DNA from 2 places in the Streptomyces sp. NBC_00273 genome. Region 2 is predicted to be linked to the other one. Evidence: predicted binding sites of a transcription regulator. Region 2 holds the regulator's gene; the other holds the start of a gene.
What was found. Region 2 encodes HspR, which represses chaperone genes until heat shock. Its sites were predicted from a motif close to TTGAGNNNNNNNNNCTCAA; they were not measured.
Positions count from the first base shown of each region.

Region 1: a site for HspR is predicted at 11,796-11,814, ahead of lon (endopeptidase La). Genes of this name have one in related genera too.

Region 1 covers NZ_CP108067.1:3,840,981-3,855,358, forward strand. The annotation lists gene OG386_RS16190 (NlpC/P60 family protein) at 581-1,804, shown strand; gene OG386_RS16195 (styrene monooxygenase/indole monooxygenase family protein) at 1,726-3,015, opposite strand; gene OG386_RS16200 (GTP-binding protein) at 3,042-3,674, opposite strand; gene OG386_RS16205 (DUF742 domain-containing protein) at 3,655-4,044, opposite strand; gene OG386_RS16210 (roadblock/LC7 domain-containing protein) at 4,041-4,526, opposite strand; gene OG386_RS16215 (sensor histidine kinase) at 4,523-7,540, opposite strand; gene OG386_RS16220 (protein phosphatase 2C domain-containing protein) at 7,938-8,714, shown strand; gene OG386_RS16225 (MarR family winged helix-turn-helix transcriptional regulator) at 8,811-9,251, opposite strand; gene lon (endopeptidase La) at 9,368-11,773, opposite strand; gene OG386_RS16235 (DUF4097 family beta strand repeat-containing protein) at 11,882-12,649, opposite strand; gene OG386_RS16240 (sulfurtransferase) at 12,737-13,684, opposite strand; gene OG386_RS16245 (glycosyltransferase family 39 protein) at 13,757-14,378, opposite strand, start outside.
Region 2 covers NZ_CP108067.1:4,911,876-4,926,253, forward strand. The annotation lists gene OG386_RS21370 (pyridoxal phosphate-dependent aminotransferase) at 1-447, shown strand, start outside; gene OG386_RS21375 (glycosyltransferase family 39 protein) at 942-2,132, shown strand; gene OG386_RS21380 (YbjN domain-containing protein) at 2,136-2,681, opposite strand; gene OG386_RS21385 (hypothetical protein) at 2,809-3,273, shown strand; gene clpB (ATP-dependent chaperone ClpB) at 3,309-5,909, opposite strand; gene OG386_RS21395 (pyridoxamine 5'-phosphate oxidase family protein) at 6,033-6,446, shown strand; gene OG386_RS21400 ((2Fe-2S)-binding protein) at 6,581-6,862, opposite strand; gene OG386_RS21405 (helix-turn-helix transcriptional regulator) at 7,249-8,325, shown strand; gene OG386_RS21410 (heat shock protein transcriptional repressor HspR) at 8,432-8,905, opposite strand; gene dnaJ (molecular chaperone DnaJ) at 8,907-10,088, opposite strand; gene grpE (nucleotide exchange factor GrpE) at 10,128-10,778, opposite strand; gene dnaK (molecular chaperone DnaK) at 10,778-12,622, opposite strand; gene OG386_RS21430 (sugar transferase) at 12,865-13,398, shown strand; gene OG386_RS21435 (heterodisulfide reductase-related iron-sulfur binding cluster) at 13,509-14,378, shown strand, end outside.

The DNA of each region.
Region 1 (14,378 bases), 1.1 Mb from region 2:
GCCTCACGTGTCCCTATGCGGGCCGTCCGCTCCTCTTGTCAGCCACGGACAGCCGTCGGTCGCGGTCATGGAGGAGCGCGTAGCGATCTGTGGCGGCTTGTGTCCAGCCCAGGGCGGTCGTCGGACGCTGAGGGATGAGGAGCGCGTAGCGATGGGGTGCGCCCACCGACCCGGCCCGGGTCGGGATGGGCCCGTCTCTCGGTCGTGGCCCTTCGCGCCCGACAGGGATGGGTGTCTCCGACCACCCCGTCCCTGGAAGGCATCCCCGGCCCGTTCTTTTGGGGGTTTCTCGGCAGTCTTCGGTTCTCCGGGGCGGGACGGGCGGTCAAGGGTGGAGCGCAGCGACATCGCGAAGCGACGCGACGAAGGAGCGCCCTTGAGGGACCGGCCCGACCCGGAGACGATCGGACTGACGGGAAACCCCCATAGCGACTCTGATACCGCCCAACCGGCTCCCGCCCACCGAAGCCGCCCTGACGCCAACCCGCCCCCAACCGGGTGAGACCCCGCGACCGGCCGACTCCGCTGGGGGATTTGTCATACCGGGCGTGGCAGCATCGGCCGCCTCGGAGGTGATCCCATGTCACATCGGCCGTCACGTCGACCGTCACGTCGACCGTCACGTCGACCGCTTCACGCCGCCTGCATCGCCGCACTGCTCGTCGTCGCCGGGCCGGTTCCTGGGGCCGGTGCCGAGCCGGGGGTTCCCGAGAGGGAGTCCGTCGGGGTGCTGCTCACCCGCCTGCAGGGCCTGTACCAGAAGGCGGAGGAGGCCACCGAGGCCTACAACGCCACCGACGTGGCCCTCCGGGCCGGCCAGGCCGAGGAGCGGCGGCGCGCCGCCGAACTCGGCCGGGCCCGTACGGCGCTCGACTCCGAGCGGGCCCTCGCCGGGCGGCTCGCCCGCGAGCAGTACCAGGGCGGCCAGGGGCTGTCCCCGTACGCGCGGATGCTGCTCGCCGGGAACCCGCAGGCCGCCCTGGACCAGCACCGGCTCGCCGCCCGCGAGGGCGCCCGGCGGGCGGGCCTACTGGCCCGGCTCGCCCGGGGCGAGAAGAAGGCCGACGCGCTCGCCGTCCGGGCCCGCGAGGCCCTGGACACCCGGCAGGCCCTGGCCGCGCAGCAGAAGCTCCACAAGGACGAGGTCGCGACCCAGCTCAAGGAGGTCGAGCGGCTGCTCGCCGCCCTGACCCCGGACCAGCTCGACCGGCTCGACGCAAAGGAGGCCGAGAACACCGCCGCCGCACAGCGGGACCTGGTCGGTTCGGGCCGGCTCCCCGCCCGTACGGGCACCCCCACGGCGGCCGGTGGCGCCGCCCTCACCTACGCGGCGGCCCAGATCGGCAAGCCGTACGTCTGGGGCGCCGAGGGGCCGGGGGCCTTCGACTGCTCCGGGCTGACCTCGCAGGCCTGGGCGCACGCGGGGCGCACCATCCCGCGGACGAGTCAGGAGCAGTGGGCCCAGCTGCCGAAGGTGCCGCTGAACCGGCTGCGCCCCGGGGACCTGGTGGTCTACTTCCCCAAGGCCACCCATGTGGGCCTGTACGTCGGCGACGGCAAGGTGATCCAGGCGCCGCGGCCGGGGGCCCTGGTCAAGGTGTCGCCGATCGCCGCGAACCCGCTGCTGGGGGCCGTCCGGCCGGACCCGGACCGCGCACCGCTCGCGGAGTTCACCCCGCCCGTGCTGCCCGAGGCGGCGACGGACGGGGCGGGGGACGACGCCGGCTACTCCCCCGAAGAGGCCCCGGCGACCGCGGACGCCCCGGCTGCCGACGCCGACGACGCCGCGACCTCCGCCAGGTAGTCGGCGGTGTCCTCGGGGTCGTAGAAGTACGAATCGAAGTCGGCCGGGTTGTCGAAGCCATTGGCGAATCGATTCGCCACCGGCTGGAGCTGCCCGGCCGCGCCGATCAGGTTCAGTACGTGCTCCGGCGGGACGCCCAGCATCGCGTTCGTCCACTGGGTCACCGGCTTGCCCGTGGTGAACCAGTACTTGTCGAAGGTGGCCTTCATCCAGGCCTCGTCGAACGGATCGTCCCCGTGCATCAGGATCGACGACAGGTACGAGGCGGCGCACTTCGCGGCCGAGTTCGAGCCCTGCCCGGTGATCGGGTCGTTCGCGACGACCACGTCCGCGACGCCCAGCACCAGGCCGCCGCCGGGAAGACGCCCGATCGGGTTGCGGACGATCGGCGCGTAGCGCCCGGCGAGCGTGGCGCCCGCGTCCGTCAGCTCCACCTTCGTCGCCCGGGAGTACTCCCACGGCACGAACTTCTCCATCAGCTCCAGCGTGAGCGCCAGGTGCTCCGCCGGGTCCTTGACGCCGTTGAAGACGTCCAGCGGACCGCCCGGGATGCCCTCCCAGAACAGGATGTCCGCCCGGCCCGAGGTGGTCAGGGTGGGCATGACGAACAGCTCGCCGACGCCCGGGACCAGGTTGCAGCGGACCGCTTCGGTCTCCGGGTGCTCCGGGCGCGGGCCCAGGCCGTGCACGTAGGCGACGGCGAGCGCGCGCTGCGGGGCGTCGTACGGGGAACGCGCCGCGTCCCGCCCGAACATCGAGACGAGCTCGCCCTTGCCGGCGGCGACCAGCACCAGGTCGTACGTACGGGAGAAGAAGTCGAGGTCGGCGACCGAGGCGCCGTGGATGACGAGCTGCCCGCCCCGCTGCACGAAGGTGTCGAGCCAGCCGGCCATCTTCACGCGCTGGTCGACGGACTGCGCGTACCCCTTGAGCGTGCCGAGCCAGTCGATGGCGCGGCCGGCGTCGGGGGTGGCGACGGAGACCCCGAGGCCCTCGATCTTCGGGGCCTGCTGCTCCCAGAAGTTGATCTGGAGGTCGCGCTCGTGCTGCAGGGCCGTGTCGAACATGCACTGCGTGGACATCACCCGCCCGGTGCGGATCTCGTCCGCGGTCCGGTTGGACATGAGGGTGACCTCGTACCCCTTCGACTGGAGTCCGAGGGCGAGCTGGAGACCGGACTGACCGGCTCCCACGACAAGTATCTTGCGCATCTCTCACGCTCTCCGTTCGGGGTGCTCTATTCGGGGGTGGTGTCGAGGGCGTGGCCCACCAGGGCGAGGAGGGATTCGACCACCGTGTCGCGGCGCCGCGCGTCCATGATCACGACGGGTACGTGGGGCGGGACGCTGAGCGCCTCGCGCACGTCGTCGGGCTCGTACGACTGCGAGCCGTCGAAGTGGTTGACGGCGACGGCGTACGGGAGCCCGCACGTCTCGAAGTAGTCGAGGGCCGGGAAGCAGTCGCGCAGGCGGCGGGTGTCGGCGAGGACGAGACCGCCGATGGCACCGCGCACCAGGTCGTCCCACATGAACCAGAACCGCTGCTGGCCGGGGGTCCCGTACACGTACAGGACGAGGTCGTCGTCGAGGGTGACGCGACCGAAGTCCATGGCGACGGTGGTGGTGTTCTTGTCGGGGGTGCCGGACAGGTCGTCGGTCGGGGCGCTCGCCTGCGTCATCACCGCCTCGGTGCGCAGCGGGGTGATCTCGGAGACGGAGGAGACGAAGGTGGTCTTCCCTACGCCGAACCCGCCCGCGACCAGCACCTTGACGGCGACGGGTGCGCGGGAGCGGTCGTACTGCCAGGGCTGGGCCGGCTCGTCGTCCGACTGCGGCAGGGACACCGGATTGTCAGAGACGGCGAAGACCACTGAGCACCCTTTCCAGCAGCGCGCGTTCGGGACGGCCACTGCCGTGGCCCGTTGCGTAGACGCGGACCCGTCCCTGGTCGGCGAGGTCGCTGACCAGGACCCGGACCACGCCGAGCGGGAGCTTCAGCAGCGCGGCTATCTCGGCGATCGTCCGCATGCGGCGGCAGACCTCGACGATGGCCGGCATCTCGGGCGTGCGGTCGGGCTTCTGCGGCTCGGAGACCTTCGTGTCCAGGGTGGCGACGAACGTCTCGACGTGCAGGACCTGCGTGAAGCGGGTGCGGCCGCCCGTGAGGGAGTACGGGCGGACGCGGGCGGGGCGGCGGTCGGCGCCGCGTATGGGCAGCCGCTCGGAGGCCGTACTCCTCACGGGGTGTTCTCCATCGACTGGCGCAGCTCGCTGCGGACTTCGGGGGTCAGGACGTGGCCGGCGCGGCCGACGAACAGGGCCATGTGGTAGGCGACGACGCTCATGTCGCAGTCGGGGGTGGCGTGCACGCCCAGCAGTGAGCCGTCGCTGATGGCCATGACGAAGACGGAGCCGTGCTCCATCGCCACCATGGTCTGCTTGACCGAGCCGGTCTCCATGAGGGCGGCGGCGCCGGTGGTGAGGCTGCCGAGGCCGGAGACGATGGTGGCGAGGTCGGCGGACGCGCCGCGCGGGCCCCTGGGTCGCGGTCGGTCGGCCGGTTCGGCCGCGCCCGCTCCCGGGTCGGAGGACAGGAGCAGCAGCCCGTCCGAGGAGACGACGGCGACGGAGTTGACGCCGGGGACCTCCTCGACCAGGTCGGTCAGCAGCCACTGCAGGTTGCGGGCCTGAGTGCTCAGTCCGTACGTACTGGGCGCGGTCATGTGCGTGCCTCCTGTGCGGTGTCCCCCCGGTCGGTCTTGCTCTGGCCCTGCCGCCCCGTCGGCCCCTGGTCCAGGGCTTGGTCGAGCGCCCGGTCGGGGGCGTGGTCGGGCCCCTGGTCCTGGGCGAGTTCGGCGGCGACGACGCGCCGTCCGTCCTGGGCTCCCTGGTAGAAGCCTCCGAGCCGGCGCCGCAACTCCTCGGCGTCGACCCGGCGCGGCGGCTCGGACGGTCCGTCGTCACGGGCCGCACGCTTGGCGGGGACGGTGCGCGGGGTCCGCTTGGGCAGGCCCTTGTCGGTGACGGCGCCTTCGCCCTCCGCCCGGTCGGCCGGGTGGCTGCCCTGACGGGGGAGCCAGTTGCCCTCGGCCGGGGCGTGGGTGTGCGGCTCCGTCTCCGGTTCGTCTTCTCGTACGTCGGCCACGGGTGCGGCGGTGTGCGCCGCGGTCGGGATCTCCTCGGCGGGGTCCGCCACACCGGGGGCGGCCGGCTCGACGTCGGGGACGACCCGCGCGAGCAGCTGTTCCTCGGGGGTGGGCCCGTCCTCTGCCGGGGGCTCGGCCACGAACACCTGGTCGGCGGGGACCGGCTCCGCCTCGGCGGGCACCGGGGTCTCGGCGACGGCGACGGCGGCGGGGCCCGCCAGGGCTTCGGCCAGGGTGATCGGGACCGCCGCGACGGCGGGCTCCGGGGCCGGCTCAGGTTCCGGAACCGGCTCAGGCTCGACGGCGACAGGCTCGACGGCGACAGGGGCGACCGGGACGGCCGGCTCCTCGGCGAGGCTCTCGGCAGCAGCCGCGGCCTCGACCTCGTGCCCTGCTTCCGCGGCCGACTCCGTGGCGACGTCCGCATCCGCGTACGGGTCCGCGTCCGCGTCCGGGTCCGGAGCGGCATGGGTCCCCCGCCGCCGCGCCGGCAGCGTGTTCTCGTTCGCCTCCGCTATCACTCCCGGCAGCCGCAGCGCGGGCCCGCCCGGCATGGCCAGGGCGTGCACCGGGGAGACCACCGGGGTGGTGGGCAGCAGCGCCACCGGGATGACCACCAGGGCCTCGGTCCCGCCGTGCCGCGGGGTGCGCAGCTCGGCGGTGACCCCGTGCCGGGCCGCGAGCCGTCCGGCCACGTACAGACCCAGGCCGAGCCCGTGCTCCGCCTCGGGTTCCTCGTCGTAGGCCTCGGGCGTGGACAGCCGGGTGTTCAGCGACTCCAGGCGGTCCTCGGTGACGCCGATGCCCTCGTCCACGACGGACAGCACCACGTCGCCGGCGCCCTCCAGCCAGCAGGACACCTTCACCTTGACGTCCGGCGGGGAGAAGGTGGTCGCGTTCTCCAGCAGCTCGGCCAGTACGTGCGAGATGTCGTCGGCGGCGTGCCCCGCGACCTGGGTGTACGAGGGCAGCGCGGCGAGGTCGACGCGCTCGTAGCGCTCGATCTCGCTGACGGCGGCCCGCATCACGTCGACCAGCGGCACCGGCAGGCCCTGCCCGTGTCCGTGTTCCTGCCCGGCTAGGACCAGCAGGTTCTCGTTGTGGCGGCGCATCACGGTCGCGAGGTGGTCCAGCTTGAAGAGGGTCGCCAGCCGGTCGGGGTCCTGTTCCTTGGACTCCAGTTCCTCGATGACCGCGAGCTGGCGCTCCACCAGGCCCAGGGTCCGCAGCGACAGCGAGACGGAGGTCGTCGACATGATGCGCCGGTGCTCCTCCAGCCCCGCCCGCAGCTTCGTCAGCTCTTCTTCCAGCACGTCCCGGCCGGCGGCCAGCGCCTCGCTGCGGCCGATGATCCGGCGCCGGTCGGCGTTGAGCCCGGCGATCCGGGTGTGCAGGGAGACCGTCTGGTCGCGCACCGCGTTCAGGTGGCGCACGACCTCGGCGAACTCGTCGTTGCGGCCGGTGAACCGCACCGGTTCCACCGAGCCCTCCGGCGTGGCCAGCCGCTCCGCGCCGCGGCGCAGGACCGACAGCGGCCGGGTCAGCGACCGCGCCACGGCGGTCGAGACGCCGACGACGAGCAGGAACAGCACGCCCATGAACGCGATCACGAGTTCGAGCCGGGTCACGTCGTCGTCGCGCAGCGCGGCCAGGGCGGAGGCCCGTTCACTCGCGAGGGTGGCCTCCACGGTGCGCATGCGGTCGATGCGGGCGGTCAGCGCGGTGCCGACGGTGGGCCCGTCGGTCTTGCGGTCGGCGGGCGTCAGCGTGGGCCGGTCGGTGAGCCGCTTGAGGAAGTCGTCGGCCGTCTTGACCTCGGGGCCGGTGACGGTGGCGGCCAGGGTCTGGCGTACGTCGGGCCGCGCGGCCCGCGCGAAGTCGTCGAGGGCGGCCTGCTCGCGTACGCGCGTCCGCTGGGCGGCGGTGGTGAGTTCGTCGACCACGGCCGCGTTGGGGGGCTGGTCGCCGCGGGGGACGGCCAGGGCGGCGAGCAGCAGTCCGCGGGTGGCCGAGGCCTGTTCCACGGCCTGGTCCAGCGGGGCCAGCGGACGGGTGGTGGTGAGGGCGGCCTCGGCGCGCGGCGGGGTCAGCTCGGCGAGCCGGTCGTTCGGGGCGAGGAGTTCCGCGATGACCCCGGCGTAGGCCTGGTGGACGGCGAGGGCGCTGCCCTTGCCGTCGACGGCCTCGGCACGGACGGTCCGTACGCGGGCGAGGGCCCGGGCGGTCGCCTCGTCGGCCTCGGCCTGGACCTCGGCGAGCTGCCGGTCGGTCCCGGCGATGCGTTCCTGGACGGGCCCCTTGGCCGCGCCGGGCCGGCCCTTGGCGGCGTACTCGACGACCGCGTCACGCTCGTCACCGAGGAGGTGCGTGAGGGTGAGGGTCTGCCGGGTCTGTTCCGCGAGGGTGACCAGGTGCTGGGAGTCGTTCAGTTCCCTCGAGGCGGAGACGACGGCGGGCGCGCCTGCCGCGAGGACGGTGAGGCCGGCGACGGCCACGCCGATGACCAGCCTGCGGCGCACGCGGACGCGGCGTCCTGCGGGGGCCGGGCCGTCGGCGGCGGTGCCGTTCTTCCGAGACCGCTTCTTCTGCACCGGTGCTCGCAATCCTGTACGTGTGCTCTTGATCGTCTACTCGTGTGGCCGAGGTAACGGCCGGTCAACAAGTAAACGCCCCCTGCTCCCTCGTACCGCCTCAGACCTTTGCAGCGTGCTGGGGAGAGAGCCGCACATCACCCAACCGGCCACCCGAACGAGTGAACATCACGGATGAGTTGCCGACCAACTCGGGCACCCTGTGCCGGAGCGCCTCCGTGGACAGGTGGTTGAAAGATCGATACGGGCTTTGGCAGGATGCCCGCCCACACGACCGACCCGCCGTCCCGACCGTCGCGGCCCGCCCCTGGCGGCCGGTGTGCGGAGCCGCCCCGGCGCGACCGATTTGGTACGGACCTACCCGCGCCCGCCGCCTCCCGCGCGGCAGAATGCGGGCATGCGCATCGACCTCGCCTCGGCCCCCGGCCACCAGGAACGCCCCAATGAGGACTGGGTGTCGGCGGCGATCCCCGCTTCGGGCGGCGGCGTCGTAGTGCTCCTGGACGGGGTCACCCCGCCGCGGGGCGCCGACGGATGCGTGCACGGAGTGCCCTGGTTCACGACCCGCCTCGGCGGCCGATTGACCGAACTGTCCGGTTCGCGGCGGGACATGCCGCTCGATCAGGTTCTGGCCGAGTCCGTCCGCGCCACGGCCGACGCCCACCGTGACACCTGTGACCTTTCTCACGTACGCACCCCGCAGGCGACGGTCGTCGTGGTCCGCTGGGACGCGGAGTACGTGGAACACCTCGTCCTCTCGGACTCCGTCCTGCTCCTACAGGCGCCCGATGGCGAGGTGACGGCGGTGCTCGACGACCGACTGGACCGGATCCCGCGGGAGGTGCTGCATTCGGTGGCCGCGACGGACGCCCTGCGCAACGCGGAGGGCGGCTTCTTCACGGCGGCCGCGGACCCGGCGGTGGCGGCCCGGGCGGTGACGGGGCGCACCCCGCGCGGGCGGGTGCGGGCGCTGGCCGCGCTCACGGACGGGGCGAGCCGGTGGACCGACACCTTCGGGCAGGGCGACTGGGCGGACTGCTTGGCGGTGCTGCGGAAGGAGGGCGCGCAGGGCCTGATCGGCCGGGTGCGCGCCCTCGAGTCCGACGCGGCCCGCCCGTCGGCGGCCCGGTCCAAACGGCACGACGACGCGTCGGCGGTCTACGCGGAGCTCTGAGCGCTCCCGGGTCCGAACGGCGCGACCCCGAGCGACGCCGACCCCGCGCGACGCCGACCCCGCGCGGCCCCGACCCCGCGCCGTCCCCGTGCCGCCCTACTCCGCGCCCGCGTTCAACTGGTTCAGCAGCCGGGCCAGTTCCGCCACCTCGCCGCGGTCCCAGTCGGCGAGCTTGCGCATGTACTGCTCGCGGCGCGCCCCGCGGACCCGCAAGAACCGCTCCCGGCCCTCCTCCGTGAGGCCGACCAGGGAGGCCCGGCCGTCGGCGGGGTCCGGCTCGCGGGCCACCAGGCCGAGCACCTCCAGGGCCCGCAGCTGTCGGCTCATGGTGGCCTTGCCAACCCCGAAGTAGGCGGCGAGCTCGGTGGCCCGCTGCCGGCCGGCCGCCTCCAGGCGTACGAGGAGCCCGTACGCGGCGGGCTCCAGCTCGGGGTGGAGCTCGCGGGCCATCTCGCCCGAGGAGGCGCGGGCCCGTCGGAGGAAGACGGACAGCTCCCGCTCCAGGGCAAGGAACTCCTGGTCTTCGCTCCCGTGCACGTCCCGCTCCTTCGATGATGTGTGGCACCCACGTGGATGCGGGGCCAGTATTTCGCAGCGGGTGTGTCGACGGCCCGGTACCCCGCCGGAGCGGGACACCGGGCCGTGTTCACGGGTCAGGCCGCTGCGATGACCGCAGCCTCCGCCCGGGCCAGGGCGAGCTCCAGGACCTGACGCACGTCCGTCACCGGGTGCACCTCCAGCTTCTCCAGCACCTCGGCCGGGACGTCGTCCAGGTCGGCCTCGTTGCGCTTGGGGATGATGACGGTGGTCAGTCCGGCCCGGTGCGCGGCCAGCAGCTTCTGCTTCACCCCGCCGATGGGCAGGACGCGCCCGGTCAGCGAGACCTCGCCGGTCATGGCCACGTCCGTGCGCACCTGCCGCCCGGAGAGCAGCGAGGCGAGGGCGGTGGTCATGGTGATGCCCGCGCTCGGTCCGTCCTTGGGCACGGCGCCCGCCGGGAAGTGGATGTGCACGCCCCGGTCCTTCAGGTCGGCGACCGGGAGCTCCAGTTCGGCGCCGTGGGAGCGCAGGAAGCTCAGGGCGATCTGCGCCGATTCCTTCATGACGTCGCCGAGCTGGCCGGTGAGGGTCAGGCCGGCCGCGCCCGTCTCCGGGTCGGCCAGCGAGGCCTCCACGAACAGCACGTCGCCGCCCGCTCCGGTCACTGCGAGGCCGGTGGCCACGCCGGGGACGGCGGTGCGCCGCTCGGCCGGGTCCTGGGCGGACTCCGGTACGTGGTGCGGGCGCCCGATCAGGGCCCGCAGGTCGTCGGCGCCGATGCTCAGGGGCAGCTCCCGCTCCCCCAGTTCGTGCTGCGAGGCGACCTTGCGCAGCAGGCGGGCGAGGGACCGCTCCAGGGTGCGTACGCCCGCCTCGCGGGTGTACTCCCCGGCCAGCTTGCGCAGGGCGTCCTCCTCCAGGACCACCTCGTCGGAGCCGAGCCCGGCCCGTTCCAGCTGGCGCGGCAGCAGGTGGTCGCGGGCGATGACGACCTTCTCGTCCTCGGTGTACCCGTCGAGTCGGACGAGCTCCATCCGGTCGGCCAGGGCCTCGGGGATGGCCTCCAGGACGTTGGCGGTGGCCAGGAAGACGACGTCGCTGAGGTCCAGTTCCACTTCCAGGTAGTGGTCGCGGAAGGTGTGGTTCTGTGCCGGGTCGAGGACCTCGAGCAGGGCGGCCGCCGGGTCGCCGCGGAAGTCGGAGCCCACCTTGTCGATCTCGTCGAGGAGGACCACCGGGTTCATCGAGCCGGCCTCCTTGATCGCCCGGACGATCCGGCCGGGCAGGGCGCCCACGTAGGTCCGGCGGTGGCCGCGGATCTCGGCCTCGTCGCGGACGCCGCCGAGGGCGACGCGGACGAACTTGCGGCCCATGGCGTGGGCCACGCTCTCACCGAGCGAGGTCTTTCCGACACCGGGCGGGCCCACGAGCGCGAGCACGGCGCCCCCTCGCCGGCCCCCGATGACGCCCATGCCGCGCTCGCCGCGCCGCTTGCGGACGGCGAGGTACTCGGTGATGCGGTCCTTCACGTCGCCGAGGCCCGCGTGCTCGGCGTCGAGCACGGCCCTGGCCCCCCGGATGTCGTACGCATCCTCGGTGCGCTCGTTCCAGGGCAGTTCCAGCACGGTGTCCAGCCAGGTCCGGATCCAGGACCCCTCCGGGCTCTGGTCGCTGGCCCGCTCCAGCTTCTCGACCTCCTTGAGCGCGGCCTCCCGGACCTTCTCGGGGAGGTCGGCGGCCTCGACGCGGGCGCGGTAGTCGTCGGACTCCTCGCCGTCCTTCTCGCCGTTCAGCTCGCGCAGTTCCTTGCGCACGGCCTCCAGCTGCCGCCGGAGCAGGAACTCGCGCTGCTGCTTGTCGACGCCGTCCTGGACGTCCTTGGCGATGGATTCGGCCACGTCCTGCTCGGCGAGGTGGTCGCTGAGCGCCTTGACGGCGAGCCTGAGGCGGACGACCGGGTCGGCGGTCTCCAGCAGTTCGACCTTCTGCTCGACCGTCAGGAAGGGCGAGTACCCCGAGTTGTCCGCGAGCGCGGAGACGCCTTCGATCTGCTGGACCCGGTCCACGACCTGCCAGGCGCCGCGCTTCTTGAGCCAGCTGGTGGCGAGCGCCTTGTACTCCTTGACGAGCTCGGTGACCGCCCCGGGCAGCGGATCGGGCACCGTTTCGTCGACGGTCTCGCCCTCGACCCAGAGCGCGGCCCCGGGGCCGGTGGTCCCGGCCCCGATGCGGACCCGGCCGAGGCCGCGGATGAGCGCGCCGGGGTCCCCGCCGGAGAGCCGGCCGACCTGCTCGACGGTGCCGAGCACACCGGTCCCCGCGTACGTCCCGTCGATGCGCGGCACGAGCAGGACCCGGGGTTTCCCGCTGCCGCTCTTCCCGGCGGCGGCCTGCGCCGCCTCCACGGCAGCGCGCACCTCGGCGTCGGACAGGTCCAGCGGTACGACCATTCCGGGCAGCACGACCTCGTCGTCGAGCGGCAGCACGGGCAGGGTGAGTGTGACGGACGTCGAAGCCATGATCTTCCCTCCGGCAGTGAAGTTGAGCTCTGCCGACTCAATGCATGTGCGCCTCCCGATGTTCCCCAAGTCCCGTTCGCCCGGGGCGAACGCATCTGTCCCCGATCCTCAGACCGCGGAGATGTGGATGTCGCCCGAGGAGGTCTCCACCGAGATGCGGGAGGAGGCGGAGGCGTCGTCAGGGAGGGTGACGTCGCGGTCGCCGGAGTCGGTGGAGACCTTGATCCGGTACGGGGCCTGCGGGACCTTCAGGGTGACTTCGCCCGAGGTGGTCTCGACGAGCACCGACGACGGGGCCTTCGTGAAGTCCAGGCGGGCGTTGCCCGAGGACGAGCGGATCTCGGCGCTCGGGCCGGTCAGGCCGGTGGCGGTGATCTCGCCCGAGGAGGTTCGGACCTTCAGGGGGCCGCCGATCCGGTCGGCCGTGACCGTCCCGGAGTCGGCCTCCACCTCGGCCCCCGCGACCCCCGTCACCGCGATGGCGCCGCTGGAGCTCTCCAGCTCGACCGTGGCCGTGGCCGGTACCTCCAGCCGGTAGTCGATGTAGCAGTTCCCGGAGCAGCCGTTGCTGAACGTCAGGACGCCTCCGGTGACCTTCTGGCCGGTCGGCGGAACGGTGTCCCCCCGGTAGTGGACGGTGCGGTGGACCGTGACTCCGGGGCCGGTCCCGGGGGTGACGTCGATCGAGCCGGACCGGGCCCCCGTCACCTTCACCGCCTTGACCGCCTCGGTGACCGTGGCATCGGCGGTCGCCGTCTTGTAGGCGTCGTCCGCGAAGGCGCCGCCCGAGAAGGAGCAGCCGGCCAGGAGGAGGCCGGCGCCGAGGGCGGCGATCGCGGTGCGGGCCGTACGGGCGGACGTGGTGTAAGAGGTCATGGACCCGATTCTGGGTCGGGAGCGCGTCCCGGGCCGATGGGGCACGTACCCGAACCACTGGTGGGGCTAACCCCCGTTCCCCGTCCGCTACGGGCCGGTGGTCACCGGGAATTCCGAGGGCGTACCGGGCGTGCCGGGCATGCCCCACTCGCTCCAGGAGCCGTCGTACACCGCGATCTCCTCGTACCCGGCGAGGTCGGCGCCGAGGGCCAGTACGCAGGCGGTCACCCCGGAGCCGCAACTGAGGTGGAGCCGGTCCCGATCCCCCGTCAGCGCCCGGAAGACCGCGCGCAGTTCCCCGACCGGTCGCATCAGCCCGCTCGGGTCCTGGAGTTCGGCGAACGGCAGGTTGACCGCGCCCGGCATGTGGCCGGCGCGCAGGCCCGGGCGGGGTTCGGGGGCGGTGCCGGCGAAGCGTTCCCGCGTGCGGGCGTCGAGGACGACCGCGGCCGGGTCGGACAGGGCCCGCGCGACGGTGGCGCCGTCGACCAGGAGCCCGGCCCGGGGCCGGGCGGTGAAGGAGCCGCGCGGGCCCTGGTACGCCGGGCCGGTGGCCGAGGTCGGCAGGCCGGCGGCGGTCCAGGCGGGCAGTCCCCCGTCGAGGACGGCGGCCCGGTCGAAGCCCATGGCGCGCAGCATCCACCAGGCGCGGGCGCTGGAGTAGACGCCGGCGCCGTCGTAGACGACGACGGTGTCGGAGTCCTCGACGCCGAGGGCGCGCATCGCCTCGGTGAACTCCGGGGCCCCGGGCATGGTGTGCGGGGCGGGGGCGGTGTGGTCGGACAGGGGCCCGTCGAGGTCGAAGGGGCGGGCGCCCGGGATCCGGTGGGGCGCGGCGCGGTGGGCGCCGACCGAGGCGTCGAAGAGGACCAGGCCGGGCGCACCCAGCCGCCCGGCGAGCCAGTCGACCCCGACGAGCGGTCCGGGAAGGGGCCCGATGGGCACTTCGGGCCGCGCCTCGGACTCTTCTTCGGGCCCTTCTTCGGGCCGTATTGCGGGCCGTGCTTCGGACGCGGCGTCCTGGGGCTGGGTCATGCGGCACCTCCGGCTGTACGACACGGGTCGCCCCATCCTCCGCCGCGGCCCGCACCGGCTCCCCGTCCGGGGTCAGCCGCAGCCGCCCGGCCGGGCGTAGACCGCCACCCGGGCGCCGCGCACCCCGGTCATCGAGCACAGGTCGAAGCGGGCGGCCAGCTCCTGCCGCTTGACCGCCTCCCGCGGGTACGGGTCCAGCGGCTGACCGGCCGGGTCCAGCAGCACGATCACCCGGGGCGAGGCCAGCAGCGCCGCACGGATCCGGTCCGGGGGCAGCTCGGTGCCCTGGAGGCTGTGCGAGGCCGCCGGGGTGCGGTCCAGGGCCACGTCGCGCAGTTCTCCGTAGAGCTCGGGCGAGGACAGCAGCCATTCGCGCCTGCGCGAGGGCGTGAACAGCACCGCGTCCCCCGGCCGGGCCCGCTCCCGGACCGCGGCGGCCACCGCGAGCACGTCGTCCTTGCGGCTCTCCGGCGTGCGCAGCCACACCGACCAGATGCCGAACGGCACCAGGAGCGCGCCCGCCAGCACCCACGGCCACCACCCACGGGCCCGCGCGAGCCGGACCCCGGCCAGCAGGGCGAGCCCGGCCAGCGCGTAGATCACGTACCGGTCGACGTACCAGGGGTTGAACAGGGAGATCACCATCAGCACCCCGGGCGGCAACAGGACGAGCGGAAGCGCCACCCGTACGAGG
Region 2 (14,378 bases):
GGCTGGAAGGTCGGCTGGGTGACCGCGCCCGCCGAGCTGATCACGGCGGTGCGTTCGGCGAAGCAGTTCCTGACGTACGTCTCCTCGGGCCCCTTCCAGTACGCGATCGCCGAGGCCCTCGCCCTGCCCGACAGCTACTACGACGCCTTCCGCGCCGACCTGGCCGCCAAGCGCGACGTCCTCGCCGACGGCCTCGCGGCGGCCGGCTTCGAGGTCTTCCGCCCGCAGGGCACGTACTTCATCACCACCGACATCACCCCGCTCGGCGAGAAGGACGGCCTCGCCTTCTGCCGCGCCCTCCCGGAACGCTGCGGCGTGGTCGCCATCCCGAACCAGGTCTTCTACGACGACAAGGACGCGGGCAGGACCCAGGTCCGCTGGGCCTTCTGCAAGCGGACGGCGGTTCTGCAGGAGGCGGTGGACCGCCTCGGTCGGCTGGCTCGCTGAGCGCGAGCCGGATGGATGTGCGGGCATGGGCCCGGTCTTCCAGCCGAGCCTGTGCCGCACGGGAGCTACGAGCTACTCGGTGTCCTTGGGATGCCGAGTGGACGCGTAGACCAGAACGACGGTCGCCGTTTCCGGGCTGACCGAATAGCGCACGCGGCCGCCACTCGTGACTTCGAACTCCCACTGCTCCAGCGCGGATCCCTTCCACTCCTTGGTGGCGAGCCTCCCGCACAGCTGGTGCTGACGGTTCCAGCTGCCACGCGACAGGAGGGGCCTGTCGGTGGGGCCGGATCGGGGGGCCGCGAGGGCGTCCGGATCGGCACGAAGCCCCGGGCTCCCGCCCCGGCGATCCCTTTCGGACGGGCCGTTCCGACTCCGGTCACCCCGCGTCCTTGCGGGGTTGTAGGGCCGGTGTGAAGCTGTGCGTCGTGCAAGTGCCCGAAGCCCTCACCGCCGGGTGAGCGGAACCACCGCGAGCTGGAAAGTCGGGATTCATGGCAACGGGCAGAGCGGCCGTGTCCGCGTCGCCGCTGGAGATGCGCGCGGTCCGGGCCGTGCGGTCGGCCGCGCCGACCACCGTGATCGCGCTCGGGGTGTTCGCCGCCGTGCGCGGGGCCGGGGTGCTGGTGCTCGGCCTCGGCGCCTGGTGGGCCGGGCGGGACCCGCTGAAGGTGCTCGGCAGGTCCTGGGACTCGGACTGGTACCTCCGGATCGCCGCCCACGGCTACGGGCGGACCCTGATGTGGCCCGAGGCCACCACCGGGACCGGGCCCGTCCAGAGCGACTACGCCTTCTTCCCGCTCTACCCCACCCTGATACGGCTGGTCTCCGAGATACTGCCCGGCGGCATGGTCCCCGCCGCCCTCCTCGTCGCGTGGGTCTCCGCCGCCGTGGCCGCCCTCGGGATCTACCGGGTCGGTGAGCAGGTGATCGGCCCGCGCGCCGGGCTGCTGCTCGTGGGGTTGTGGGCGGCGCTCCCGCACGCCGTGGTGCTCACCCTCGCCTACACCGAGGCCCTGCTGGCCGCCTTCGCCGCCTGGGCGCTGTACGCCCTGCTGCGCGACCGCTGGCTGTGGGCCGCCGGCCTCGCCGTACTGGCCGGACTGACCCGGCCCACCGGGCTGGCCGTCGCGGCCGCCGTCTCGGCCACGGCCCTGTACGCGATCGTCGTACGAAGATCCCGGGCACCCGAGGTGTGGCTGGCCGGGCTGGTGGCGCCGGCGGGCTGGGCGGCGTACGTCCTGGCCGTCGGGGTGAAGGTGAGCAACCCCTTCGGCGGCTACTTCGCCGTGCAGCGGGGCTGGGGCTCCCGCTTCGACTTCGGCGTCGGGGCGCTGCGCTCCGCCGAGCGGGTGCTGACCGGCGCATCCGTGCCGCTCGCCACCACCGTGACGGTGGTCCTGCTGGCCGTGGCCGGGCTGCTGGCAGTCCTGCTGGTCCTGGACCGCACCCCGCTGGCGCTGCTCGCCTACACCGCGATCCTGCTGGTCATCGGCTTCGGCGGGGCCGGTTTCTTCGAGTCCAAGCCGCGCTTCCTGCTGCCGGCCTTCCCGCTGCTCCTGCCGTTGGCCGCCGTCATGGCGAAAGCCCGGCCGCGCACCGCGGTCATGGTGACCTCGGTGGTGGCCGGGCTCGGTTACGGCTACGGGCTGTACCTGCTGCTGATCGCCCGCGTACCGCTGTAACGGCTAGCTGTCGGCGTCGCCGTTGCTGTCGTCGTCGCCGTCGGTGGAGTCGATTTCCTGCTCCAGGCCGAGCTGCTCGACGAGCCACTTGTCGAACTCGATGGACGCGCGGACCCAGCTGACCGTGGAGGACACGAAGTGCTCCAGGTTGACGCCGGTGCCGATCAGCATCTGCGCCTCACCGATCAGGCGGACCGAGCCGTCGTCGTGGGTGTGGCTGTAGACCTTCGGCCACAGGGTGCGGCGGTTCCAGTCGTCGATCGACTCGAGAAGCTGCGGCTTCTCGTCGATCTTGTGCGGACGGTCGTAGAAGGTCCGCACCGAGAAGACCTGCTGCTCGTCCTCGCCGCGGAACATGAAGTACGTGCGGAACTCCTCCCACGGCGCCGCGAGGTCACCCTCGTCGTCGACGACGTACTTGAGCTCCATCTGCTCCAGCAGCTGCTTGACCAGATCCTGGTCGGGGACGACGGGGCCCGCCGGTCCTGTGGCCTGCGGATCGGGCTGCTGCCCTCCGAAGTTCGGAATCGAGGCCGGGTCGATGCTCACCGTGTTTTCCCTTCGTGCGGATACCTGCATCCTCCCCCATCGCGCCCACCTTGTGTCCAGCCCCGCACGTACGATCCGCTCCGGGCGGAACGAGTAAGAACCAAGTAAGAACCAGGTAAGGGGGCACATGGCCCTGCGCAGTACGTTCAAGCTGGTCCTGGGACTGTCGCTGGCCGTCGGCGTCGCCGTGTGCGCCGGGGTCCTGTGGCAGGCCGGGGGTGATCCGGGCGACGAGGGCGGCCCCCGGGGGACGGCCGACTGCGCGGAGGTCATGGCGTTCGCCCGGATGGCCCCGCCGGCCGGCTGGCGGGACGGGAGGTGCGACCGGACCGAGGCGGCGGACGGCCGCACGACGGTCCTGGGCACCTTCCGCATGGAGCACGCCGACGTCGAGGCGTGGGTCGCGTCCTTCCCGAAGGCACCGGAGCAGGTCGGCTGCCCCGGTCCGCGGCCGGACAACTACGACCCGGAGAGCGAGGGGTGCTTCGCCCTCGCCCACGACGGGCCGCAGCCCGGCCGGGCGGCCGGGCTGCGACTGCGGATCACCCCGGAGGTCGGGACGACCGCGAAGGTCCGCTTCGACGCGTCCTGAGGCGGTCCGGAGGCGACACCGGGCGGCCGGCCCGCTCAGAGGGCCTTGCCGACCAGCAGGTCCTCGCCCGCAACGTCGACCCGTACGGTGTCGCCGTCCCGGACCTCGCCGGAGAGGATCTCCTTGGCCAGGCGGTCGCCGATCGCCGTCTGGATCAGGCGGCGCAGCGGCCGGGCGCCGTACGCCGGGTCGTTGCCCTTCTCGGCCAGCCAGGCCAGCGCCTCGGGCGTGACGTCCAGGGTGAGGCGGCGGTCGGCCAGGCGCCGGGCCAGGCGGCCGATCTGGAGCTGCGCGATGTGCGCGAGCTCGTCCTGGGTCAGTGCGGAGAAGACCACCAGGTCGTCCAGGCGGTTGAGGAACTCCGGCTTGAAGGAGGCCCGCACCACGTCCAGGACCTGCTGCTTCTTCTGCTCCGGCGGGGTCAGCGGATCCACCAGGAACTGGCTGCCCAGGTTCGAGGTCAGGATCAGGATGGCGTTGCGGAAGTCCACGGTCCGGCCCTGGCCGTCCGTGAGCCGGCCGTCGTCCAGGACCTGGAGCAGGACGTCGAAGACCTCGGGGTGGGCCTTCTCCACCTCGTCCAGGAGCACCACGCTGTACGGGCGGCGGCGCACGGCCTCGGTGAGCTGGCCGCCCTCCTCGTAGCCGACGTAGCCGGGCGGGGCACCGACGAGACGGGCCACGCTGTGCTTCTCGCCGTACTCCGACATGTCGATGCGGACCATGGCCCGCTCGTCGTCGAAGAGGAAGTCCGCGAGCGCCTTGGCCAGCTCCGTCTTGCCCACGCCCGTCGGGCCGAGGAAGAGGAAGGAGCCGGTCGGGCGGTCCGGGTCGGCGATGCCGGCCCGGGTGCGGCGCACGGCGTCGGAGACGGCCCGTACGGCCTCGCCCTGGCCGATCAGCCGGCGGCCCAGCTCGTCCTCCATGCGCAGCAGCTTCTGGGTCTCGCCCTCCAGCAGGCGGCCGGCCGGGATGCCTGTCCAGGCGCCCACCACGTCGGCGATGTCGTCGGGGCCGACCTCGTCCTTGACCATCGAGTCCTTGGAGTGTCCGGTCTTGGAGGCCTCCGCCTCCTCCTCGGTGGCCTCCGCCAGCTCGCGCTCCAGGGTCGGGATCTCCCCGTAGAGCAGCTTGGAGGCGGTGTCGAAGTCGCCGTCGCGCTGGGCGCGCTCGGCCTGCCCGCGCAGGTCGTCCAGGCGCTCCTTGAGCTCACCGACCCGGTTGAGGGACTGCTTCTCCTTCTCCCAGCGGGCGGTCAGCCCGCGCAGCTCCTCCTCCCGGTCCGCGAGGTCCTTGCGGATCTTCTCCAGGCGCTCGATCGAGGCCGGGTCGGACTCGTTCTTCAGGGCCAGCTCCTCCATCCGCAGGCGGTCCACGGAGCGCTGGAGCTCGTCGATCTCCAGCGGGGAGGAGTCGATCTCCATGCGCAGCCGGGACGCAGCCTCGTCGACGAGGTCGATGGCCTTGTCGGGGAGGAACCGGGAGGTGATGTACCGGTCGGAGAGGGTCGCGGCGGCCACCAGCGCGCTGTCGTTGATGACGACCTTGTGGTGGGCCTCGTAGCGGCCCTTGAGCCCGCGCAGGATCGCGATCGTGTCCTCGACGGACGGCTCGGCGACCAGCACCTGCTGGAAGCGCCGCTCCAGCGCCGGGTCCTTCTCGATGCGCTCGCGGTACTCGTCGAGCGTGGTCGCGCCGACCATCCGCAGCTCGCCGCGGGCCAGCATGGGCTTGAGCATGTTGCCCGCGTCCATGGCGGAGTCGCCGCCGGCGCCCGCGCCGACGACCGTGTGCAGCTCGTCGATGAAGGTGATGATCTGGCCGTCGCTCGACTTGATCTCGGCCAGTACGGTCTTCAGCCGCTCCTCGAACTCGCCGCGGTACTTGGCGCCGGCGACCATCGCGCCGAGGTCCAGGGAGACGAGGCGCTTGTTCTTCAGGGACTCGGGGACGTCGCCCTTGACGATGCGCTGGGCCAGGCCCTCGACGACGGCGGTCTTGCCGACGCCGGGCTCGCCGATGAGCACCGGGTTGTTCTTCGTCCGGCGCGAGAGCACCTGGACGACGCGCCGGATCTCCTGGTCACGGCCGATGACCGGGTCGAGCTTGCCCTCACGCGCGGCTGCCGTGAAGTCGGTGCCGAACTTCTCCAGGGCCTTGTACTGGCCCTCGGGATCGGGGGTGGTCACCCGCCGTCCTCCTCGTGCGTTCTCGAAGGCGTCGAGCAGCTTCTTGGCCGTCGCGCCCTGGGTGGAAAGGACCTCGCCGGCCGCGCCGCCCTTGGCGGCGACGGCGATGAGGAGGTGTTCGGTGGAGAGGTAGTCGTCGCCGAGCTTGCCGGCCTCCGCGTCCGCCTCGGCGAGTACGGCGAGCAGGTCGCGGGTGGGCTGCGGGGGCGCGACGGTGGAGCCGGTGACGCTGGGCAGGGCGGCGAGCAGCCGCTCGGCCCCGGCCCGGACGGCGGCCTGGTCGGCGTCGGTGGCGACCAGCAGGTCGATGACGTTCTCGTTGTCCTCGCCCGCGAGCAGGGCCAGCAGCAGGTGCGCGGGGGTCAGATCCGCATGACCGTCCTTGACGGCCCTGCTGGTGGCCGCGTTCAGCGCATCCCGGCTCTTGTTGGTCAGTTCGGCGTCCACTGCGTCTTCTCCTCTCCCCGAGGGGTAGCTCCCACAACAACACTGACAGGGTCAGCGTACGCAAAGTTGAGTCTATTCCACTCAAGGCAGGTGGGGACAGCGTTCCCCCGTACCCTTCGGGCCATGTCCCATGACGTACTCAACCCGACGCCCGAGTACCTCGCCTTCTGGCGGGAGCGGCACGTCTGCACCCTGACCACCCCGCGCCCCGACGGCACGCCCCACGTGGTGCCGGTGGGGGTGACATACGACCCGGAGGCCGGCCTGGCCCGGGTGATCAGCAACCGGCACAGCAAGAAGGTGCGCAACGTCCTGGCGGCGCAGGAGGCGCAGCCGCAGGGCGCGCGGGTCGCGGTCTGCCAGATGGAGGGGCGCCGCTGGGCCACGCTGGAGGGCCGCGCGGTGATCCGCACGGACGAGGCGTCGGTCGCCGACGCGGTGGCGCGCTACGCGGAGCGCTACGGGCGCACGCCGTCGCCCAATCCCGACCGGGTCGTCATGGAGATCACCCTGGACCGGGCCATGGGGCGCGCGTAAGCCGTTGATTCTTCATCTTGTCCGGTTCAGGCACTGGACGCGGACATCACAACGGCGCCATCGTGGTCAGGTCCACGATGGCGCCGTTGTGTGGGGGTAGCGCCTGAGCGATCTGGAACGGCGGGGGAATCGCTTCAGGCACTGCGGGGGGTGGCGGTGGTGATATCGGGTTCGAAGAGCTGGTGGTCGCGCTGATCGAGATTGACGAAGACCATTCCGTAGCGCACCTCGCAGCGGACGGGCTGCGGCGCGCCCCGCGGGCGACGCAGGCACCGGTAGGCACGTACGTCCTCGTCCTCCTCGCGCACGACGACGATCGGTTGGCCGAACAGGGTGACCATCACCGAGTCGCCAGGGCGGGGGATGGCCGTGGCGAGATCGATGAACTGCCAACCCGAACGGTAGGCGGAGGCCATTTCGCGGCGGAAGCCGCGATCGTCGGGGGTCACGCGGACACCGTCACAGGCGCATCGGTCCAACCCGTATCGCCGTTTCCGCCCAGCTGGCCACTGGTCCAGCCGGTGTCCGCGTACTTACCCGCGGGCGCCGTGGTCCAGCCGGTGTCGTCGGTGCTCGTCAGGCTCGTGCCCTGACCGTCCCTAGCGCTCCCCGCGTCACTTTCGACGGCGCTGACTGCCCCAAATACCGCAACGGCGGAGAAAACTATGGCAAGCACCGAGCGAAGCATTCTCTTGTACATGGTCGGCTTCGTCCTCACTTGATGGAATCCTCTCCCCCGCGTGACAGACGATGGCTCATTCAGGCACGTCAATGCCACAGGGACGATGCATCATGTTCTTGCATGTTCAGGACCCTGGGGGGTGGAGATTTGACGCGAAACGAGACAAAAGCGACACATCCCCACCCTGTGACGTCCATGTGCACCGAGGGGACACGGCTCTACGCGACCGCACTGAGCACCGGCCGGATCGCCCGGGGCGAGATCCAGAACGCCCCCTGCCTGCTTGAATTCGCTCTTCTACAGCCCGACCCGGATGACGCGAACCAGCTCCGCCCGGTTCCGCCGTCCGTAGCTCTGGCTCAACGGCTCCATCCGATTGAACGCGAGATCCAGGACCGCCGGCGCAGCGCTGTAGATCTCACCGACACTTTCGAGCCTTTCCTGGCCATCAGCGCACAGAGCCCGGCCAACACCCACGCCATCACGGTGCTGGAGGGTTTCGAACAGATCAACGCCGCGCTGAACCTCGCGACGGCCGAATGTCACACCGAGGTGTTGACGGTCCAGCCCGGCGGCGCACGGCCTTCCCTGGCCCTCACCCAAGCCCTGGAACGCGACCAGCCGTTGATCGACCGCGGGGTCAGCATACGGACCCTGTACCAACACACCGCACGGCACAGCCAGGGCACGCTCGCCTATGTGGAGCGGATCTCGACGGGCAAGGTGGAGATCCGCACGCTGGAGGAGCTGATCGAACGCCTGATCATCTTCGACCGCACGGTGGCCTTCATCCCGGTGAGCGACGACCGCCGGGTCGCCCTGGAACTGCGCCACCCGGGCCTGGTCGACTACCTCATCAAGGTCTTCGAGCAGCTGTGGCACCGCGCCGTGCCCCTCCAGGAGGAGGTGACGTACCGCAGCACCCCCGGCGGGATAACGGGCGTGCAGCGGACCATCGCCCAGCTCCTGATCGAGGGCCACGTCGACGAGGCCATCGCGCGCCGCCTCGGCATGAACGTCCGCACCTGCCGGGCGCACATCGCCAAGCTCGCCACCACCCTCGGCAGCGGCAGCCGCGCGCAGCTCGGCTACCTCATCGCCCGGTCCGGCATCCTGGGCCGCCCCTCGGACCCCGAACAGGACTGCGAGGGCCACCCGGACCACGAGGACCTCGACCCGGACCGGGAAGGGCTCTGAGCCGTCCGGTGGCGTTGCCGTAGCCGGTGGTGCCGCCCTGGAACGAGAAGGCCCCGCCGAATGATTCCGGGCGGGGCCTTCTCGTGTCCGTGTGCGCGGACCGCCGTCAGTCCATCGGGCGCTTCGGCGTCGGGCGCCAGACGACCAGGGCGCTGCCCGGCTGCGGGGGGCTGTACGGGACCAGGTCGCGCCGGTACGAGGCGTGGACCTGGGCCTCGCGCTGCTGGAGGACCGCCGCGGCACCGTCCACCGCGGCCGAGAGCTCGGCCACGCGCTGCTGGAGCGCGGCGACCTGGTTCTCCAGTTCGATGATGCGCTTGATGCCCGCCAGGTTGATGCCCTCGTCCTGCGACAGCGCCTGCACCGTACGGAGCAGTTCGATGTCACGGGCCGAGTAGCGCCGGCCGCGGCCGGCCGTACGGTCCGGGGAGACCAGGCCGAGACGGTCGTACTGGCGGAGGGTCTGCGGATGCAGACCGGAGAGCTGGGCGGCAACCGAGATCACGTAGACCGGGGTCTCGTCGGTGAGTTGGTAAGCACCGCTTCCCAGACGGGAAGACTGTCGTCGGCGGCCGTCCATGTCATGCTCCCTTCGCGGACTCGAACAGCGCGGAGCGCGGGTCCTGCGACTCCGTCGCCTCGCGGTACATCTCCAGGGCCTCGCGGGCCTTGTCGGACAGCTCGGTCGGGACCGCGACCTCCACCGTGACCAGCAGGTCGCCGCGGGTGCCGTCCTTGCGGACCGCGCCCTTGCCGCGGGCCCGCATGGTGCGACCGCCCGGGGTGCCCGGCGGCAGCTTCAGCGTCACCGAGGGGCCGTTCAGGGTCGGGACCTTGATCTCGGCCCCCAGCGCCGCCTCCGCGAACGTCACGGGCACGGTCACGGTCAGGTTGTCGTCCTTGCGGCCGAACACCGGGTGGGAACCGACGTGCACGACCACGTAGAGGTCACCGCCGGGACCGCCGCGCTCGCCCGGCGCACCCTTGCCGCGCAGCCGGATCCGCTGGCCGTCGGAGACGCCCGCCGGGATCCGGACCTGCATGGTGCGGGAGCTGCGGGCGCGCCCGCTGCCCTTGCAGACGTCGCAGGGGGTCTCCGCGATCAGGCCGCGGCCCTTGCAGTCCGCACAGGGGTCGGTCAGCGAGAAGCCACCGCCGCTGCCCCGCGAGACCTGGCCGGTGCCGACACAGGTCGGGCACACCCTGGGGGTGCCGTTCTTGTCGCCGGTGCCCGAACACGCCTTGCAGGGCGCCTGGGAGGACATCCGGAGCGGGACCGTGGCCCCGTCCACCGCCTCCGTGAAGGAGAGGGTGACCTCCGACTCGATGTCCTGGCCGCGGCGCGGCTGGGTGCGGGTGCCCGCCCCGGGGCCGGCGCCGCGGTTGAAGAGGCCGCCGAAGACGTCGCCCAGGCCGCCGCCGAAGCCGCCGGCCTGGCCGGCGCCCTGCTGCTGCCCCCCGAAGAGGTCGCCGAGGTCGAAGTTGAACGAGCCGCCGCCGCCCGGCCCGGGGCGGAAGCCACCGTTGCCGAACAGGGCGCGCGCCTCGTCGTACTCCTTGCGCTTCTTGGCGTCGCCGAGGATGTCGTTCGCCTCGGAGATCTCCTTGAAGCGCTCCTCGGCGGAGGCGTCGCCCTTGTTGGCGTCCGGGTGGTACTCGCGTGCGAGCTTCCGGTACGCCTTCTTGATCTCGGCCTCGGTGGCGTCCTTCGGGACACCGAGGACCTTGTAGTAGTCCTTCTCGACGAAGTCCTTCGTGCTCATCCCCGGTGTCCCTCCTCCCGTGCTCCTACGTGTGGTGCATCAGCCCTTGTCGGGGGCATCCGCGTCCAAGCCGTCCGGCGCTTCGCCCTCCGTGGACTCGGACTTCGGGGCCGCGCCCGGCTGGGGCTCGGCCACCGCGACCCGTGCGGGACGGATCGTACGCTCGCCGATCCGGTACCCCGGCTGCAGGATCGCCACGCAGGTGTCCTCGGTGATGTCCGGCGCGTACGAGTGCATCAGGGCCTCGTGGATCGTCGGGTCGAAGGGCTCGCCCTCCTTGCCGAACTGCTGCAGGCCCATCTTGGCGGCGACGGTCTCCAGCGATTCGGCCACCGACTTGAAGCCGCCGACCAGCTCGCCATGCTCCCGCGCCCGGCCGATGTCGTCCAGGGTCGGGAGCAGCTCCGTCAGGAGGGACGCGACCGCGATCTCCTTGACGGTGATCCGGTCCCGCTCCACCCGGCGGCGGTAGTTCTGGTACTCGGCCTGGAGCCGCTGGAGGTCCGTGGTGCGCTCGGAGAGCGCGGTACGGGCCTGGTCCAGCTGCGCCAGCAGCGCCACGTCCTGGCTTGCGTCCCCGGCCGGGGCCGCCTCGTCCTTGGCGGAGTCGGCGGCCTTCGGCTCAGCGTCGTTCTGACCGGCGTCGGGGACTTCGGGCTTCTCGTCGAAGCCCGGGGTCTCCTCCGACATCAGGCAGCGCCGCCCTTCGGCTTCTCGTCGTCGACGATCTCGGCGTCGACGACGTCGTCGTCGGCCTTGGCCTGGCCCGCGTCACCGGCACCGCCGGCGGCCTGGGCGGCCTGCGCGTCGGCGTAGATGGCCTGACCGAGCTTCTGGCTGACCGCGGCGAGCTTCTCCGTCGCGGTGCGGATCTCGGCCGTGTCCTCGCCCTTGAGCGACTCCTTCAGCTCGGCGACGGCGGACTCGACCTCGGTCTTGACGTCGGCCGGGACCTTGTCCTCGTTGTCCTTGACGAACTTCTCCGTCTGGTAGACGAGCTGCTCGCCCTGGTTGCGGGACTCGGCCGCCTCCTTGCGGCGCAGGTCCTCGTCCGCGTACTGCTCCGCCTCCTGGCGCATGCGGTCGACCTCGTCCTTGCCGAGCGAGGAGCCGCCGGTGACGGTCATCTTCTGCTCCTTGCCCGTGCCAAGGTCCTTGGCCGTGACGTGCATGATGCCGTTCGCGTCGATGTCGAAGGAGACCTCGATCTGCGGGACGCCGCGCGGGGCCGGGGGCAGGCCCGTCAGCTCGAACATGCCGAGCTTCTTGTTGTACGCCGCGATCTCGCGCTCGCCCTGGTAGACCTGGATCTGGACGGACGGCTGGTTGTCCTCGGCCGTCGTGAAGATCTCGGAGCGCTTCGTCGGGATCGTGGTGTTGCGCTCGATCAGCTTGGTCATGATGCCGCCCTTGGTTTCGATACCGAGGGACAGCGGGGTCACGTCGAGGAGCAGGACGTCCTTGACCTCACCCTTGAGCACACCGGCCTGGAGGGTGGCGCCGATGGCGACGACCTCGTCCGGGTTGACGCCCTTGTTGGCGTCCTGACCGCCAGTGAGCTCCTTGACGAGCTCGGCGACGGCCGGCATACGGGTGGAGCCGCCTACCAGGACCACGTGGTCGATCTCGGACAGCTGGATGCCGGCGTCCTTGATGACGTTGTGGAACGGGGTCTTGCAGCGGTCGAGCAGGTCCGCGGTCAGCTGCTGGAACTGGGCGCGCGTGAGCTTCTCGTCCAGGTGCAGCGGGCCCTCGGCGGAAGCCGTGATGTAGGGCAGGTTGATCGTGGTCTCCGTGGAGGAGGACAGCTCGATCTTCGCCTTCTCGGCGGCCTCGCGCAGACGCTGGAGCGCCATCTTGTCCTTGGAGAGGTCCACGCCGTGACCGTTGGCGAACTGCTTCACCAGGTAGTCGACGACGCGCTGGTCCCAGTCGTCGCCACCGAGGTGGTTGTCACCGTTGGTGGCCTTGACCTCGACGACGCCGTCGCCGATCTCCAGGAGCGACACGTCGAAGGTGCCGCCACCGAGGTCGAAGACGAGAATGGTCTGGTCGTCCTTGTCGAGGCCGTAGGCCAGGGCGGCGGCCGTCGGCTCGTTGACGATGCGCAGGACGTTCAGGCCCGCGATCTCGCCGGCCTCCTTCGTCGCCTGACGCTCGGAGTCGTTGAAGTAGGCCGGGACGGTGATGACCGCGTCCGTGACCTTCTCGCCCAGGTACGCCTCGGCGTCGCGCTTCAGCTTCTGCAGGATGAAGGCGCTCATCTGCTGCGGGTTGAAGTCCTTGCCATCCAGGTTGATCTTCCAGTCAGTGCCCATGTGGCGCTTGACGGAGCGGATGGTCCGGTCCACGTTCGTGACCGCCTGGCGCTTGGCCACCTCGCCGACGAGGACCTCGCCGTTCTTGGCGAAGGCGACGACGGACGGCGTGGTCCTGGCGCCCTCGGCGTTGGTGATGACGGTGGGCTCGCCGCCTTCCAGAACGCTGACGACGGAGTTAGTGGTGCCCAGGTCGATGCCGACCGCACGTGCCATTTCAATTCCTCCAGCTGACTTGAGTGGAACAGACTCAACCATGCCGCATCGTCGCGCCGCCGTCAACAGAGCTGAGCCGAGTCGACTCAACCTTTAACCCCTACTTACGCGCAACCCTGGGAGCTCCGACCCGGCCCGCCAGGGCTCCGGGGCCGGCCCCCGGCAGCGGCGTGACCGCCGAACGGGTCACCGCAGCCGCGCGCCACCACAAGACCGCCGGAGGCATGCGGCAGCGTGCTGGCATGCCCCTCACACTCACCGCCCCGCGGGTACGGACCCCCGCCGCCCCACCGGCGAAGCGGGTGTTCGACCTCGTCGGGGCAGTGGCGCTGCTCGCAGCGCTCGGCCTGCCGCTCGCGGCCGTCACCGCCCTGCTGTGCGCGACCCTGGGCGGCCGCCCGTTCGCACGGGAGGCCGCGGTGGGGCTGGGCGGCAGACCGTTCCGCACGTGGCGCCTGCGCACCGACGACGGCGCCGGCCGGATCGGTGCGGCCCTGGACCGCTGTGCCCTCGACGGCCTCCCGCAACTGCTGAACGTGATCCGCGGCGAGATGTCGCTCGTCGGGCCGCGCCCGGAAGCCCGTACGGACCGCCCCGAGCGGCTCCTCGTACGCCCCGGAATGACCGGATTGTGGCAGGTCAGCGCGCGTTCGGACCTCCCCTGGGAGGAGATGGCCCTGCTCGACCGGCATTATGTGGAGAACCACTGGCTCGGGATGGACCTCGCGATCCTGGCGCAGACCCCGCGCGCGGCGTACCGGCAAAGGGTCGCCTGAGCGACACAGATCACCGCACGCTCAGCTACATTGCGGCGTCGGGAATGGGTAACCTCAAGCCTTGACTTCATAAGTTACCGCTTAGTAAGTGCCGCCCGAGGAGCCCTTCCATGCAACTCGCCGCGATCATCGTGTCGCTGGTCCTGACCGTGGTCGGCGTCGCGCTGCTCGCACGAGCCGTGGCGCAGATCTACCGCTTCGTGAAGCTCGGCCAACCCGTGCCGGCAGGCAGCCGCACGGACGACCCGAAGGCCCGAACGCTCACCCTCGTCCGCGAGTTCCTCGGCCACAGCCGCATGAACCGCTGGGGCATCGTCGGCTTCGCGCACTGGTTCGTCGCGATCGGCTTCCTGACGCTGCCGCCGACCCTGGCGCAGGCCTACGGCCAGCTCTTCCAGGCCGACTGGGTACTGCCGATCGTCGGCGGCTTCCTGCCGTTCGAGCTCTACATCGAGTTCATCGGCCTGATGACGGTCCTCGGCATCGTCGTCCTGATGGCGATCCGACTGCTCAGCCTGCCCTCCCGGGCCGGCCGCAAGTCGCGCTTCACCGGCTCGAAGGCCTGGCAGGCGTACTTCGTCGAGTACATCATCCTGACCATCGGCCTCGCGATCCTGTGCCTGCGCGGCCTCGAGGGCGCGATCCACCACGTGGACAGCTACGAGCCGGCGTACTTCGTCTCGTACCCGCTGGTCCTGGCCTTCGACGGGCTCTCGACGAGCGCGCTGCAGAACGCCATCTACTTCACCGCGATGATCAAGATCGGCACCTCGCTGATCTGGATGATCGTGGTCTCGCTCAACACCAACATGGGTGTCGCCTGGCACCGCTTCCTCGGCTTCCCGAACATCTGGTTCAAGCGGAACGCGGACGGCGCCACGGCGCTCGGCGCCCTGCAGCCGATGACCTCGGGCGGCAAGGAGATCGACTTCGAGGACCCGGGCGAGGACGACAACTTCGGCGTCTCCCAGGTCGAGCAG